Regions from separate parts of the Actinoplanes sp. NPDC023801 genome, predicted to be linked through region 1. Evidence: predicted binding sites of a transcription regulator. Region 1 holds the regulator's gene; each other region holds the start of a gene.
The links. Region 1 encodes HrcA, which represses chaperone genes, less so after heat shock. Its sites were predicted from a motif close to GGTTNGCACNCTCNNNNNGAGNGTGCNAACC; they were not measured.
Positions count from the first base shown of each region.

Region 2: the regulator HrcA is predicted to act here: its motif matches at 1,960-1,990, upstream of AB0G04_RS01905 (FmdB family zinc ribbon protein).
Region 3: the regulator HrcA is predicted to act here: its motif matches at 2,715-2,745, upstream of groES (co-chaperone GroES).

Region 1 is NZ_JBFAAI010000038.1:63,605-68,111, forward strand. It holds gene AB0G04_RS39785 (enoyl-CoA hydratase-related protein) at 1-122, opposite strand, end outside; gene hemW (radical SAM family heme chaperone HemW) at 154-1,353, shown strand; gene AB0G04_RS39795 (DUF4870 domain-containing protein) at 1,360-1,881, opposite strand; gene hrcA (heat-inducible transcriptional repressor HrcA) at 2,035-3,057, shown strand; gene dnaJ (molecular chaperone DnaJ) at 3,092-4,228, shown strand; gene AB0G04_RS39810 (16S rRNA (uracil(1498)-N(3))-methyltransferase) at 4,492-4,507, shown strand, end outside.
Region 2 is NZ_JBFAAI010000001.1:391,434-395,940, forward strand. It holds gene AB0G04_RS01890 (translation initiation factor 2) at 1-111, opposite strand, end outside; gene AB0G04_RS01895 (hypothetical protein) at 176-355, shown strand; gene AB0G04_RS01900 (hypothetical protein) at 500-1,003, opposite strand; gene AB0G04_RS01905 (FmdB family zinc ribbon protein) at 1,576-1,938, opposite strand; gene AB0G04_RS01910 (5-formyltetrahydrofolate cyclo-ligase) at 2,059-2,748, opposite strand; gene AB0G04_RS01915 (diguanylate cyclase) at 2,830-4,507, shown strand, end outside.
Region 3 is NZ_JBFAAI010000008.1:81,327-85,833, reverse strand. It holds gene AB0G04_RS16925 (ABC transporter ATP-binding protein) at 1-540, shown strand, start outside; gene groL (chaperonin GroEL) at 551-2,203, opposite strand; gene groES (co-chaperone GroES) at 2,276-2,590, opposite strand; gene AB0G04_RS16910 (class I SAM-dependent methyltransferase) at 2,807-4,000, shown strand; gene ybaK (Cys-tRNA(Pro) deacylase) at 4,010-4,501, shown strand.

The DNA of each region.
Region 1 (4,507 bases):
GACGCGGCCAGTGCGTCCAGCATCCCGCCGAGCAGGGCGGTGGACAGCGCGTTGCGGTTGGCGGGGTTGTCGATTGTCAGAGTGGTCACGCCGGCGGCGGTGACGGTACGGACCAGATCCATGCCGGAACTGTAAGACGTGCACACTTGTCGGATGGCCGGCGCACTCCCCGATGGTGATCCCGTACCCCGTGACGGGTCTCTCCCCGACGAAGCCACCCGCGCGGTGGGCGCGAACGGGTTCGCCGTCTACGTCCACGTGCCGTTCTGCGCCAGCCGCTGCGGCTACTGCGACTTCAACACGTACACGGCGAGCGAACTGGGCGGCGGGGCGAGCCGCGACGAGTACGCCGCCACGGTCCTGGCCGAGCTGGCCCTGGCCGCCCGGGTGATCGAACCCGGGCCGGTGGACACCGTCTTCGTCGGCGGCGGCACGCCCACCCTGCTCAGCACCGACGACCTGGGCCGGATCCTGGACGGCATCGACCGGACGTGGGGGCTGGCGCCGGGCGCCGAGGTGACCACCGAGGCCAACCCGGAGTCGGTGGACCCGGCCTATCTGCGGCGGCTGCGCGGCGCCGGTTTCACGCGGATCTCGCTCGGCATGCAGTCGGCGGCCGCGAACGTGTTGCGGGTGCTCGACCGCCGGCACACCGCCGGGCGGGCACCGCAGGCCGCGACCGAGGCGCGCGAGGCCGGCTTCGAGCACGTCAACCTCGATCTGATCTACGGCACGCCGGGGGAGAACGCGGACGACTTCGACCGGTCGCTGCGGGCTGTCATCGAGGCCGGCGCCGACCACGTGAGCGCGTACGCGCTGATCGTCGAGGACGGCACCCGGATGGCCGGCCGGATGCGGCGGGGCGAGCTGCCGTACCCGTCCGACGACGTGGCCGCCGACCGCTACCTGGCCGCCGAGTCCGCCCTCGGCGAAGCCGGTTTCGAGTGGTACGAGGTGTCGAACTGGGCGCTCAAGGGCGGTGAATGCCGTCACAACCAGCTGTACTGGACCGGCGCCGACTGGTGGGGTCTGGGGCCGGGCGCGCACAGCCACGTCGGCGGGGTGCGGTGGTGGAACGTCAAACACCCTTCGGCGTACGCGAAACGCCTCGCCGACGGCGCCTCGCCGGGACTCGCGCGGGAGCTGCTGACCGACGCCGACCGGCACATGGAGGACGTGATGCTCCGGGTGCGGCTGCGGGACGGCATCCCGCTGGACCGGGTCGACGCCACGGGCGCCGCGCGGGCACTGTCCGACGGGCTGCTCGAGCCGCACGCCTACGAGCAGGGGCGGCTCGTGCTGACCCTGCGGGGCCGGTTGCTTGCCGACGCGGTCATCCGTGACGTGCTCTGAACCGGCCTACCTGATGAACCGCGCGGTGAGCGGATAGTTGAACGGCTCGTTGTTGGCCGCCTTGACGCCCGCGATCACACCGACGACGGTGGCGACCACCCAGGCCGCGAGGACGATGAAGAAGCCGACCCCGACACAGATCAGCACACTGCCGACCAGGCCGATGATGCCCCAGAGCAGGTGGAAGTTGAGCGCCTTGACCGCCTCGGCGCGGACCACCGGCGACAGGTTGCCGCGGGCCACCAGGGCCACGAGCGGCGCGATCCAGCCCATCAGCGTACCCCCGAAGAAGGCGCCGAGCGCCCCGCCGAAGTGGGCGATCAGGATCCAGGTGCGGTCGTCGGGCGAACCCGAGCCGTAACCGTGCGGCGGGGGCCCGTACTGCGGAGGCCCGTACTGGGGCGTGCCGTAGGGCGGCGGCGGAGGCGGGTAGGCATCGGGCGGTGGCGGAGGAGGCGGGTAACCGCCGGGCTGCGGCGGGGGTTGGTGGTAAGGATCGTCGCCGGGCGGGCGGGGCGGTTCAGTCATGTCTGACACGCTAGGACCCCGGTTCGAGCCGGTCGAGGGCAATGCCGCCCCCAAGATCTGAGAACGGTACGTACTTTCGATCATCGCGCTGCCGCCACCAGCGAAGTAGACTGGCACTCTATTAGCCGGAGTGCCAGCAGGGGGAGGGGTCGGATGAATCCGGATGACCGCAAGCTCGAGGTGCTCCGGGCGATCGTCGAGGACTACGTCGAGACCCAGGAACCGGTGGGCAGCAAGGCCCTGGTCGACAGGCACAAGCTCGGCGTCTCCCCGGCCACCGTGCGCAACGACATGGCGGTGCTCGAGGAGGAGGGCTACATCCGGCAGCCGCACACCAGTGCCGGCCGGGTGCCCACCGATGCCGGCTACCGGCTGTTCGTCGACCGGCTCACCAAGATCAAACCGCTGAGCCCGGCCGAGCGGCGCGCCATCGAGCGGTTCATGATCGGCGCCGTCGACCTCGACGACGTCGTGCACCGCACGGTCCGCCTGCTGGCCCAGCTCACCCGTCAGGTCGCCGTCGTCCAGTACCCGAGCCTGTCCCGTTCCGCGGTCCGGCACCTGGAACTGGTACCGATCTCCACGACCCGCCTGATGCTCGTGATGATCACCGACACCGGCCGGGTCGAGCAGCGCCTCGTCGAGATGCCCGGCCCGATCGCCGACGGCGAGGTGTGGGAGCTGCGCCTCCGGGTGAACGAGAAACTCGCCGGGCAGAAACTCGCCGACACCCCCTCCCTGGTGCAGAAACTCGTCGAGGAGTGCGACACCGGGCGGCGCGCCGCGATGACCTGCCTGGCCTCGGTCCTCCTGGAGACTCTGGTCGAGCGGAGTGAGGAGCGCCTCGCGCTGGCCGGTACGGCCAACTTGACACGTGGGGGTGTGCTGGACTTCCAGGGCACGCTGCGGCCCGTCCTCGAAGCCCTCGAGGAGGAGGTCATCCTGCTCAAGCTCATCGGCGATCTGGAACCCCGCACCACGCGGGTCCTGATCGGCGACGAGAATCAGATCGACAACCTGCGGTCGGCGTCCGTGGTGAGCAGTGGTTACGGACCGGGTACCACGATCGTTGGTGGGCTCGGTGTGCTGGGGCCCACCCGGATGGACTACCCCGGCACTATCGCTACCGTTCGTGCAGTGGCACGCTACGTTGGCGACCTGTTGGCACAGAATTGACGGATTCGCGCAGACATTGAGGACTCCAAACCCCGTGGCCAAGGACTATTACGGAATTCTCGGTGTGAGCCGGGAGGCAACCGACGACGAGATCAAGCGCGCCTACCGCAAACTCGCTCGGCAGTACCACCCGGACATCAACCCGGATCCAGAGGCGCACGACAAGTTCAAAGAGATCAACGCGGCGTACGAGGTCCTCTCCGACGACCAGAAGCGGCAGATCGTCGACCTCGGCGGTGACCCGCTCGCGCCGGGTGGCGGCATGCCCGGCGGAGCCGGTGGCGCCGGCCCGTTCGTCGGCTTCCAGGACATCATGGACGCGTTCTTCGGCACGGCGGCGGGCGGTGGCTCGCGCGGGCCCCGGCCACGCACGCGCCCCGGCGCCGACGCGATCCTGCGCCTCGAACTCGACCTGGTCGAGACCGCCTTCGGCGTGGAAGCCCCGATCACCGTCGACACCGCGGTGCTGTGCACCCAGTGCTCCGGCGCCGGCACCGCACCCGGCAGCCACCTGGCCACCTGTGAGGTCTGCTCCGGCCGCGGCGAGGTCCAGTCGGTGCAGCGCACCTTCCTCGGCCAGGTCGTCTCGTCCCGCCCCTGCCAGAACTGCCAGGGCCACGGCACGGTCATCCCGAGCCCCTGCCCCACCTGCGCGGGCGACGGCCGGATAAGGACACGCCGCTCGCTCACCGTCAAGATCCCGGCGGGCGTCGAGGACGGCATGCGGATCCGCCTGGCCCAGCAGGGCGAGGTCGGCCCCGGCGGTGGCACCGCCGGCGACCTCTACGTGGAGATCCACGAACGACCGCACGACGTCTACTCCCGCAAGGGCGACGACCTGCACTGCCGGGTCACACTCCCGATGACGGCGGCTGCGCTCGGCACCCGGATGACCATCAAGACCCTCGACGGTGAAGAGAACATCGAGGTCAAACCGGGCACCCAGCCGGCCAGCACGCTGCGCATCCGCGGCAAGGGCGTTCCGCACCTGCGCGGCCAGGGCCGTGGTGAGCTCTTCGTGCACCTCGACGTGAAGACGCCGACCAAGCTCACCGTCGACCAGGAGCGGATGCTGCGCGACTTCGCCAAGACCCGCGGCGAGGACGTGGCCGAACTGAGCAAGCAGGGCGGCTTCTTCAGCCGCATGCGAGACGCTTTCAACGGCCACTGAATGTGATTGCTTCGCCCTCCGGCTCGCTGCGCTGCGCCTGGTAACCCACGTCGGGACGGCTGAGAACGACGACGCTTCGCTTGCCGTCTTCAGCTGTCTCGACGTCGGCGGCGCAGCGCGTGGTGGGTGCGGTCAGGGCAGACGGTCTCTTGGCGTACGAGCGAACGCCTGCGGCGGGGGTTGCGGTCAGGGCAGACGGTCTCTTGGCGTACGAGCGAACGCCTGCGGCCGGTGGTTGCGGGTGGGGCGGTAGCGTTCTGGGAATGTCGGCGCCGCTGT
Region 2 (4,507 bases), on a different contig from region 1:
GTCGGCAGCCCTGGACGAGGGCGGATGCTCACTCCGGCGGGGCGGCTCGGCAGCCGGATCAGGGCGCTGCCAGTACGCGTCGTCGTCCGGGACATCGGTGGGGGAACTCACGTTCACCGACGGTACAACCGGAGGGGGACGACGACCGCGCCGCTCTCGGCTTACCCTCATAGTCGTGGACATCCTTGATGACCCTGAGCGTGACAACGACGCGGAGCGCGAGGTCGACTTCGAGTCCGAAGAGGCTCCGGTGCTGCCCGAGCAGACCCGGGACGACACCGAGCGCGGCTGGGGTGAGCCCTCCTGGTCGAACGACGACCGTCTGATCCAGGACCGTCCGCCGCACTGGGACTGAGCCTCTCCGGCCTCGCCGACACCGCGACTCCGGGATGCGCGCCTTCGGGGTGCGCGATCCGGGGTGCGCGACGCGGGACGCGCCACCGCGGGACTTCGCCGACTCTGGGACTCGCCGTATCTGTGCCGCTGCACGCACACGCCGTCAGCCTGGGCGGATCACGATCGCGAAGCCTCGGCCGGTCACGGAGACCGCGCGTTGCGCCTCGTCGGGGCCGAGTGCCAGGAGCAGCCCGCCGGTTGCCGGGTCGTCGGCTCCGGTGACCTCCAGGACGAGTGCGGCGCTGGCGACCGCGACGGTCCGGTCACGGTCGCCGTCGATCCGGAGCAGGTCCACCCGGTTGCCCGGACGCACCACGGTCAGGGCTGTGGGGTCGGCCAGTCGCACCGGGACGCCGACACTTCCGGGTGGTATCGCCATGGCGTCCGGCGCGGGTCCGGACGCTGACGCGGCGGGGGCGGCCGGCCCGGAGGATTGCGGAGCCGTCATCGGCGTGGCGCAGGTGGTGGGTTGCAGCCACAACACCGCTGCCGCGGTGAACAGCAGCCCGGCGGCCGCAACCAGCCGGAACAGCGTGCCCCGGCCCGGTCGGCGCCACCGCACCGGATCGAGACGTTCATCGGCCGGTGACGGGTCCTTGCGGGGCATCAGACCTCCAGAATCTCGCCACACCATGTCCGGCCGCCGCTGGCACCCGCGACAGGGCCGGGGCGGGCACGGACGCCCGCGTGGCGCCTTCTCGCGGCGTCGGGCCGCCGTTGCGATGACGTTAGGCCGAATGGGGCAAGCCGTACCGAGTCCCTGTGGACAGCCGGGGATTGTGGATAACGCCGACCTGCGCTGAAGAGCGTGGTGGGCGCGTGTTTGAGGGCGAGGAGAGCTTCACCAAGGCGCAGCTGGTGGCCACCGGGGAGAGGCAGGCGATCCGCCGCGCCAGCAGCTGAACCGGGAGCGCTGCGGTACATACAAGCAGAGATGGGCGGCAGACCGCGGGCCGGCGGCGGGGAGCGCCAGAGAGGGCGGGGCGCCTCGCGGTGAAGTGTGATGTTGTGACCGTGCGGTGCCAGCGGCCGGAGGGCTGGGAACGGCCGCGCGCCGGGCCGGAGAACCGGCCCGGCGCGCGGGGTGATGTCACAGCAGGCCGCATGCGCCTGCCTCACACGGGCGCGTGAGAGCACGACCGAGGGAGCCGCCCGAAGGCGCGGCTCAGAAGTCGCGGCTCAGGAGGCCGCGGCCGCCTTCGTGCCGCTGCTCGACGACGAGCTCGTGCTGCTGCTCGAGGAAGAGGACGACGATGACGAGGTCGTCGAGGGCGTGGTGGACGACGTCGACGTGGTCGAGGTCTCCGGCTTCTTGGCGGCCGCCTCACCGGTGCCGCTGCCTGACTTCTCGGCGCTCACGGTCCCGGAACGGGAATCGTTGCGGTAGAAGCCCGAACCCTTGAAGACGATCCCGACCGAGTTGAACACCTTGCGCAGTTTGCCCTGGCAGTTCGGGCACTCGGTGAGTGCCGGGTCGGAGAAGGACTGCACGGCTTCAAGCTGTTCACCGCACTCGGTGCAGGCGTACTGGTAGGTGGGCACGGCTCCTCCGGATCAATCGGCTGCTGGCACTCGCCAACTCCGAGTGCCAATGTTGCGGCATCGGAGGTCAATTCGTCCACTCGGCTCTCGGACTGAGGCAGAAGCAGGGCGTGGGCGATGTCACACGGGGCGCCGGGAGAGGCCGCCGGTCGGGGTGATCACCGCCTGTACGCGCCGATCGTGCGGTTCGGCGGGAACGACTTCCACGTCCTCGCCGTCGTGGAGGAGTGCCACGGTCAGCGGGCCCGGTGCCGGCAGGCGGGCCAGGACCCGGTCGTAGGAGCCGCCGCCCCGGCCCATCCGGGTGCCGTCGTGGCCGACGGCCAGCGCCGGGACCAGGAGTAGATCCACCGAGCGGATCGCGTCCACGCCGAGTCGCGGGCCGGACGGTTCCAGCAGTCCGCGCGGTCCCGCAACGAGGGAACCGTGCACCTCCGCATCCGGGGGGAGCCCGTCGCCGGGTGAGGTGCCGGGACCCGCGGCACTCGCCGTTCCGGGCGGGGTGAGTTCGGCCCAGTCCAGGTCGTTGTCGGGGAGCAGGACCGGCAGCAGGAGGCGGCCGCCGGGTGGGAGGGCGGCCAGCAGGCGGGCCGGGAGGTCGGGGCCGCCCGGTTCGGAGCCGACCGGTACGTACGCGGCAATCGAACTGGCGCGCGTCTCCCGTACCAGAGCAAGAATTTGATGTTGAAGTTTGGTGGCGGCGGCTGCCCGCGTGGTGACCGGAAGTGATCGACGCGCAGTGAGCAGGCGTGCGCGTAGCGCGATCTTGATTTGCGGTGATTTTTCCGCGACAGGGGTTAAATCCGACATGCAACACCCCCTTTTGAAAACCGGCAAACGGCACACACTATGTCAGCATCGCTGAAAAGAGGGCCACCTCCAGGAGGATGCGTGACACTACGTGGCCGGCTGACCAGCGCATTCCTGGTCGTCGTGCTCGGTCCGGTCCTGTTCGGGTCCATCTTCGTCGCTCTCACCGTCGGCGCCGTGAACCGGGAACGCACCACCGAACGCCTCGATCACGCTGCTAACACCGTCAGTGTCGCGATCGGCGCGATCTGCCGCCAGCTGCAGGTTTCGGCGGACGCCGTCGCCGTCGTCCCGGCCGGTGAGCGCCGGGCGGTCGCTGACCAGCTGGTTGCTCGCGGACTGGCAACGGAGATCCAGGTGACCGATCCGGAACAGCCGATCCTGGGCCGTTCCGCGGTGAGCGGTGACCCGGCCGGGGACGGCAGGCGGGACTGTGCCGGGCCGGGGGCCGACGCGAAGGCGCAGGTCACCGCGTTGACCGCGTCCGCGTACGCCCAAGAGGTCACCGTGACCGCCGCCCAGCGGGTCGATGCCGCCCTGCTGGACCGCCTCGGCGATGTCGCCGGGGTCGCCGTCGCGCTCGGTGCAGGCGCACCGGAGGCCGCCGGGAGTGCCCACCGTGACCTGCTCGCCGAGCCGGGCCGTCCGCTGCCGTTGACCTTGACCGTCACCACCGGCGGACCGACCTTCCGGTACCTGACCCTGCTGCTCATCGTGCTCGTCACCGCGGCCGCCGCGGTCCTTGCCGCACGGTGGCTGGCGCGTTCGACGACCCGCCCGCTCGGTGATCTGGCGTGGGCGGCCGACCGGGTGGCCAACGGTGATCTCGACACCCGGGTGCCGATCCCGCGCCCGGACGAGCTGGGCCGGCTGGCCGGGACGTTCAACCGGATGACGCGCGAGCTGCAGTCGTACGTGCAGGCGCTGACCGCGAGCCGGGACCAGCTCCGGCGGCATCTGGCGATCCTCGGCGACACCCTGTCCAGCACCCACGACCTGGACCGCATCCTCCCGGTGATCCTGCGCACCGCGATGACCGCGACCGGAGCGCGGGCCGGGCTGCTCCTGCTGACCGACCCGGCCGACGGGCGGCTGGCGGCCCGCTGCGGTTTCGGGCTGACCGGTGACTGGGATGTGCCGGGCGCCGAGCTGTCACAACGGCGTCTCACGCCGGGACGCGGCGTGCTCGGCACGGTGGCGGCGACCGGTTCACCCTCGCGGGGTACGAACGGCACCGACCCCGACGAACCGGTGTGTGAGTCGTATCTCGCCGTGCCGATCTGTGCGCCGCCGGACGAGGAGGCCGGTCCGGAACACGGCACGCTGGGGGTGCTCGCCCTGTACGACCGGCTCGGCGGCCCCGCGTTCTCCGACACCGATCTGCGTACGCTGCGCACCTTCGCCGGGCAGGCTGGGGTGGCGGTGCACAACGTCCGGGTCCACGAGGAGGCACAACGTCTGTCGTTGACCGATCCGCTGACCGGCCTCTGGAACTACCGTTATCTGCGCGAGGTGCTGCGGCGCGAGGTGGAGCGGGCGAGCCGGTTCGGCCGGATGCTCACCGTTCTGGTCCTCGACCTGGACCACTTCAAGGAGGTGAACGACACGTACGGGCACACGGCGGGTGATCAGGTGCTGGGCGAGTTCGCGCGGCGGATCCGGATCGGCCTCCGTGAGGTCGACGTGGCGTTCCGTCAGGGCGGGGAGGAGTTCGTGGTGCTGCTGCCGGAGACGGACGCGTACGGCGGCTTGATAGTCG
Region 3 (4,507 bases), on a different contig from region 1:
ATCGGTACGCTGCGCGACAACGTCGCCATGGTCCGGCCGGCCGCGCAGGAGGGCGAGATCCGGGCCGCGCTCACCGCGGTGCAGGCCCTCACCTGGGTGGACGCCCTGCCCAACGGCCTGGACACGCTTGTCGGCTCCGGTGGGTACCTGTTGTCGCCGGCGCAGGCGCAGCAGGTGGCGCTGGCCCGGCTGGTGATCGCCGACCCGCACACGCTGGTCCTCGACGAGGCGACCGCCATGCTCGACCCGCGGGCCGCCCGTGACCTGGAGAGGTCCCTCGCGGCCGTGGTGAGTGGACGGACCGTGGTCGCGATCGCGCACCGGCTCTTCTCCGCGCACGACGCCGACCGGGTGGCGGTGATGGCCGACGGCCGCATCGTGGAGCTGGGATCGCACGACGAGCTCGTGGCCGCGGGTGGGGCGTACGCGCGGCTGTGGAACTCCTGGCAGGGCAGCGGAAGTTCGGGGCCGGGCAGTGGGAGCTCAGGGCCGGGCGGTGCCACGAAAAAGGCGCGCCCGGAAGGCGCGCCTTTCCCTTAGGTGTCCCGGGTCAGAAGCCAGGACCGTGCTGGTGGCCGTGCCCGTGCCCGTGGCTGTGGCCGTGCCCACCGTCGGCGGCGGGGGCCGGCTCGGCCGGCTTCTCCACCACGAGGCTCTCGGTGGTCAGCAGGAGCCCGGCGATCGAGACGGCGTTGGAGACCGCGTTACGGGTCACCTTCACCGGGTCGATGATGCCGGCCGCGGCCAGGTCGACGTACTCGTCGGTGGCGGCGTTGAGGCCGTGGCCCCAGCCCAGCTCGGCGACCTTGCCCACCACGACGTAGCCGTCGTGGCCGGCGTTCTGCGCGATCCAGCGCAGCGGCTCGACGAGCGCCTTGCGGACGATGCCGACGCCGAGCGCCTCCTCGCCGGTCAGGCCGAGGTTGCCGTCGAGCTCCGAGACGACCTGCGCGAGGGCCGCGCCGCCACCGGGGACGGTGCCTTCCTCGACGGCCGCCTTGGTCGCCGCGATGGCGTCCTCGATGCGGTGCTTGCGCTCCTTCATCTCGACCTCGGTGGCCGCGCCGACCTTGATCACCGCGACGCCGCCGGAGAGCTTCGCCAGCCGCTCCTGCAGCTTCTCGCGGTCCCAGTCGGAGTCGGACGCCTCGATCTCCTTGCGGATCTGCGAGACCCGTTCGGAGACGTCGGAGGAGTTACCGCCACCGTCGACGATGGTGGTGTTCTCCTTGTCGACGACGATGCGCCGGGCGCTGCCCAGCGACTCGATGCCGACCTGGTCGAGCTTGTAGCCGAGCTCGGGCGCGATCAGCTCACCGCCGGTGGCGATCGCCAGGTCCTGCAGGATCGCCTTGCGGCGGTCACCGAAGCCGGGCGCCTTCACCGCGACGACCTTGATGGTCTTGCGCAGCGAGTTGACCACCAGGGTGGACAGGGCCTGGCCCTCGACGTCCTCCGCGACGATCAGCAGCGGCTTGCTGGTCTGCAGCACCTTCTCCAGCAGCGGGAGCAGCTCCTCGATGCTGGAGATCTTCTGCGTGGTGAGGAGGATGTGCGCGTCCTCCAGCACCGCCTCCTGCGACTCCGCATCGGTCACGAAGTTCGGCGAGATGAAGCCCTTGTCGAACTGGAGACCCTCGGTCACCTCGAGCTCGGTCTGCAGCGCCGAGCCCTCCTCGACGGTGATGACGCCGTCGCGGCCGACCCGGTCCATCGCCTCGGCGATCAGCTCGCCGATGGTGGCGTCCTGCGCCGAGATGGTGGCCACGTTGGCGATCGCCTTGTGGTCGGCGACCTCGACGGCCTTGGCCAGCAGCGCCTTGGAGACGGCCTCGGACGCCTGGTCCATGCCGCGCTTGAGGCCGATCGGGTTGGCACCGGCGGTCACGTTGCGCAGGCCCTCGCGGACCAGCGCCTGCGCGAGCACGGTCGCCGTTGTGGTCCCGTCACCGGCGACGTCGTTGGTCTTGGTCGCCACCTCCTTGACGAGCTGGGCGCCAAGGTTCTCGTACGGGTCGGTGAGCTCGATCTCCTTGGCGATGGTGACACCGTCGTTGGTGATCGTGGGAGCGCCGAACTTCTTGTCCAGGACGACGTTGCGACCGCGCGGGCCGAGGGTGACCTTGACCGTGTCGGCGAGGGTGTTGACGCCGTGCTCCAGAAGGTGCCGGGCGTTGTCGGAGAAACTCAGGATCTTCGCCATGAATGGTCCCTTCACGCACTACCGCCCCGGTCCGGGCGAACCCGGACCGAGGCGGTCAGCACTGTCAGTAGGTCACTTCTCGATGACCGCGAGGACGTCGCGGGCGGAGAGCACCAGGTACTCCTCGCCGGCGTACTTGACCTCAGTGCCGCCGTACTTCGAGTACAGGACCACGTCGCCGACATTGACGTCGAGCGGGACGCGGTTGCCCTTGTCGTCGATCCGGCCGGGGCCGACGGCAAGGACGGTGCCCTCCTGGGGCTTCTCCTTGGCGGTGTCGGGGATCACGATGCCGGACGCGGTGGTCGTCTCAGCCTCGTTCGCCTGGACCACGATGCGGTCCTCGAGCGGCTTGATCGCAACCTTTGTCGCGGTAGTCACGGGCATACCCTCCTGGGTACAGGTTTCGCCGGCCATGAACCAGGCCGGTCAATGCCTCATGCCACCGGGCGGGGCCGTCGTCGCGGGTGCCGGTCCGCCTGGTGCCTAGCTGCCACGGACAGGTCCGGGCGGCTGGCACCCTCATGGTGAGAGTGCTAATCGGAGACTATGCCGGAACTAGCACTCCGTCAACCAGAGTGCCAACCTGTCACGCCAGGGAGAATGCCTGACGTGACACCTGAGCTACTGCGACTTCTGCGTACCCCTGAGGGGTTGAAAGCCCTGGCCGTGGCGGCCGAGGTGGCCGGCGGTGAGCCTCTCGCCGCGGCCTCGGCCCTGCGGGCCCGGGGCTTCGGCGCGGAACTCGCCGCGGCCGCCTTGACCCAGGCTAGTTTGCGCGGGCGCGCCGCGATGAAATTCGGCGAGGACGCTGGCGGGATGTTCTTCACCCGGGCAGGTCTGGAGCAGGCGACCAGGGCGGTCGTGGCCGACCGGCGGGCGGCCCGGCTCGTCGCCGCCGGCGTCGAGACCCTCGTCGACCTGGGGTGCGGGCTGGGTTCGGACGCGCTGGCCGCGGCCCGGCACGGCATCTCGGTCCACGCCGTGGACGCCGACCCCGCCACGGCGGCGGTCGCCGCCGCGAACGCCGAGGCGGCCGGTCTCGCCGGCCGGATCACCGTGGAGTGCGCCGACGCCACGACGGTTCCCGTGGAGCGGTACGACGCGGTCTTCGCCGACCCGGCCCGCCGGCAGGCCGGTCGTGGCCGGGTGTTCGACCCGAAGGCGTACTCGCCGCCGTGGGACTTCATCGCAGGCCTGCCCCGGCGGGTTCCGCGTACGGTGCTCAAACTCGCACCCGGCATCGACCACGGGCTGCTGCCGGGGGGCGCCGAGGGGGAGTGGGTGAGTGTGGGCGGCGACCTGGTCGAGGCCGCCTTCTGGTGCGGCCCGCTGGCCGAGGTACCGCGCCGGGCCGTCCTGCTCGGTCCTCGCGCCGATGCGGCCGTTTTAACCGGGGCCGGCAACAAACCCGCTGAGGTGGGGCCGGTCGGGGCCTGGATCTACGATCCCGATCCGGCGGTGGTGCGCTCCCATCTGGTGGCCGAGTTCGCCGAGTCGGTCGGAGGGCGGCTGGCCGATCCGCAGATCGCCTACGTCTACACCGACGACCCGGTGGACACGCCGTTCGCCCGGCGGCTGGGGGTGACCGAGATGCTCCCGTTCTCGCTGAAGCGGCTGCGGGCACTGCTGCGGGAGCGTGGTGTCGGGGTGCTGGAGATCCGTAAGCGGGGCTCCGCGCTGGTGCCCGATCAGCTGCGCAAGGACCTGCGGCTGTCCGGGCCGAACACGGCCGGACTGGTGCTGACGCGTGTCGAGGGGGCACCGGTCGCGCTGCTGACCACCTCGGCGATGTAGTTTGCGCGCATGGCCAAGAAAGCGGCCGGTACGCCGGCCACCGTCTTGCTGAACGCGGAGCGGGTGGCGCACACCCTGCATCCGTACGACGTCTCCCCGGACTCGCCCAACTACGGGGCCCTCGTGGCCGAGGCGCTGGGTGTGGCGCCGGAGCAGCTGTTCAAGACGCTGGTCGCCGAGGTCGACGGCGGTCTCGTGGTGGGTGTCGTCCCGGTCACCGGTGACCTCGATCTGAAGGCGCTCGCGTCCGCTGCCGGGGGTAAGCGTGCCGCGCTTGCCGACCGGGCCGCCGCCGAGCGCAGCAGCGGGTACGTCCGCGGCGGGATCAGCCCGCTCGGGCAGCGCAAGCGACTCCCCACGGTGATCGACGACACGGCGTCCGGCCTCGATCTGATGTACGTCTCAGCGGGCCGGCGGGGTCTGCAGGTGTCTCTTGCCCCGGCCGATCTGATCCGGTTGACCAGCGCGATCGTCGCGCCGATCCGGGCGGCCGCATCCTAGTACAGG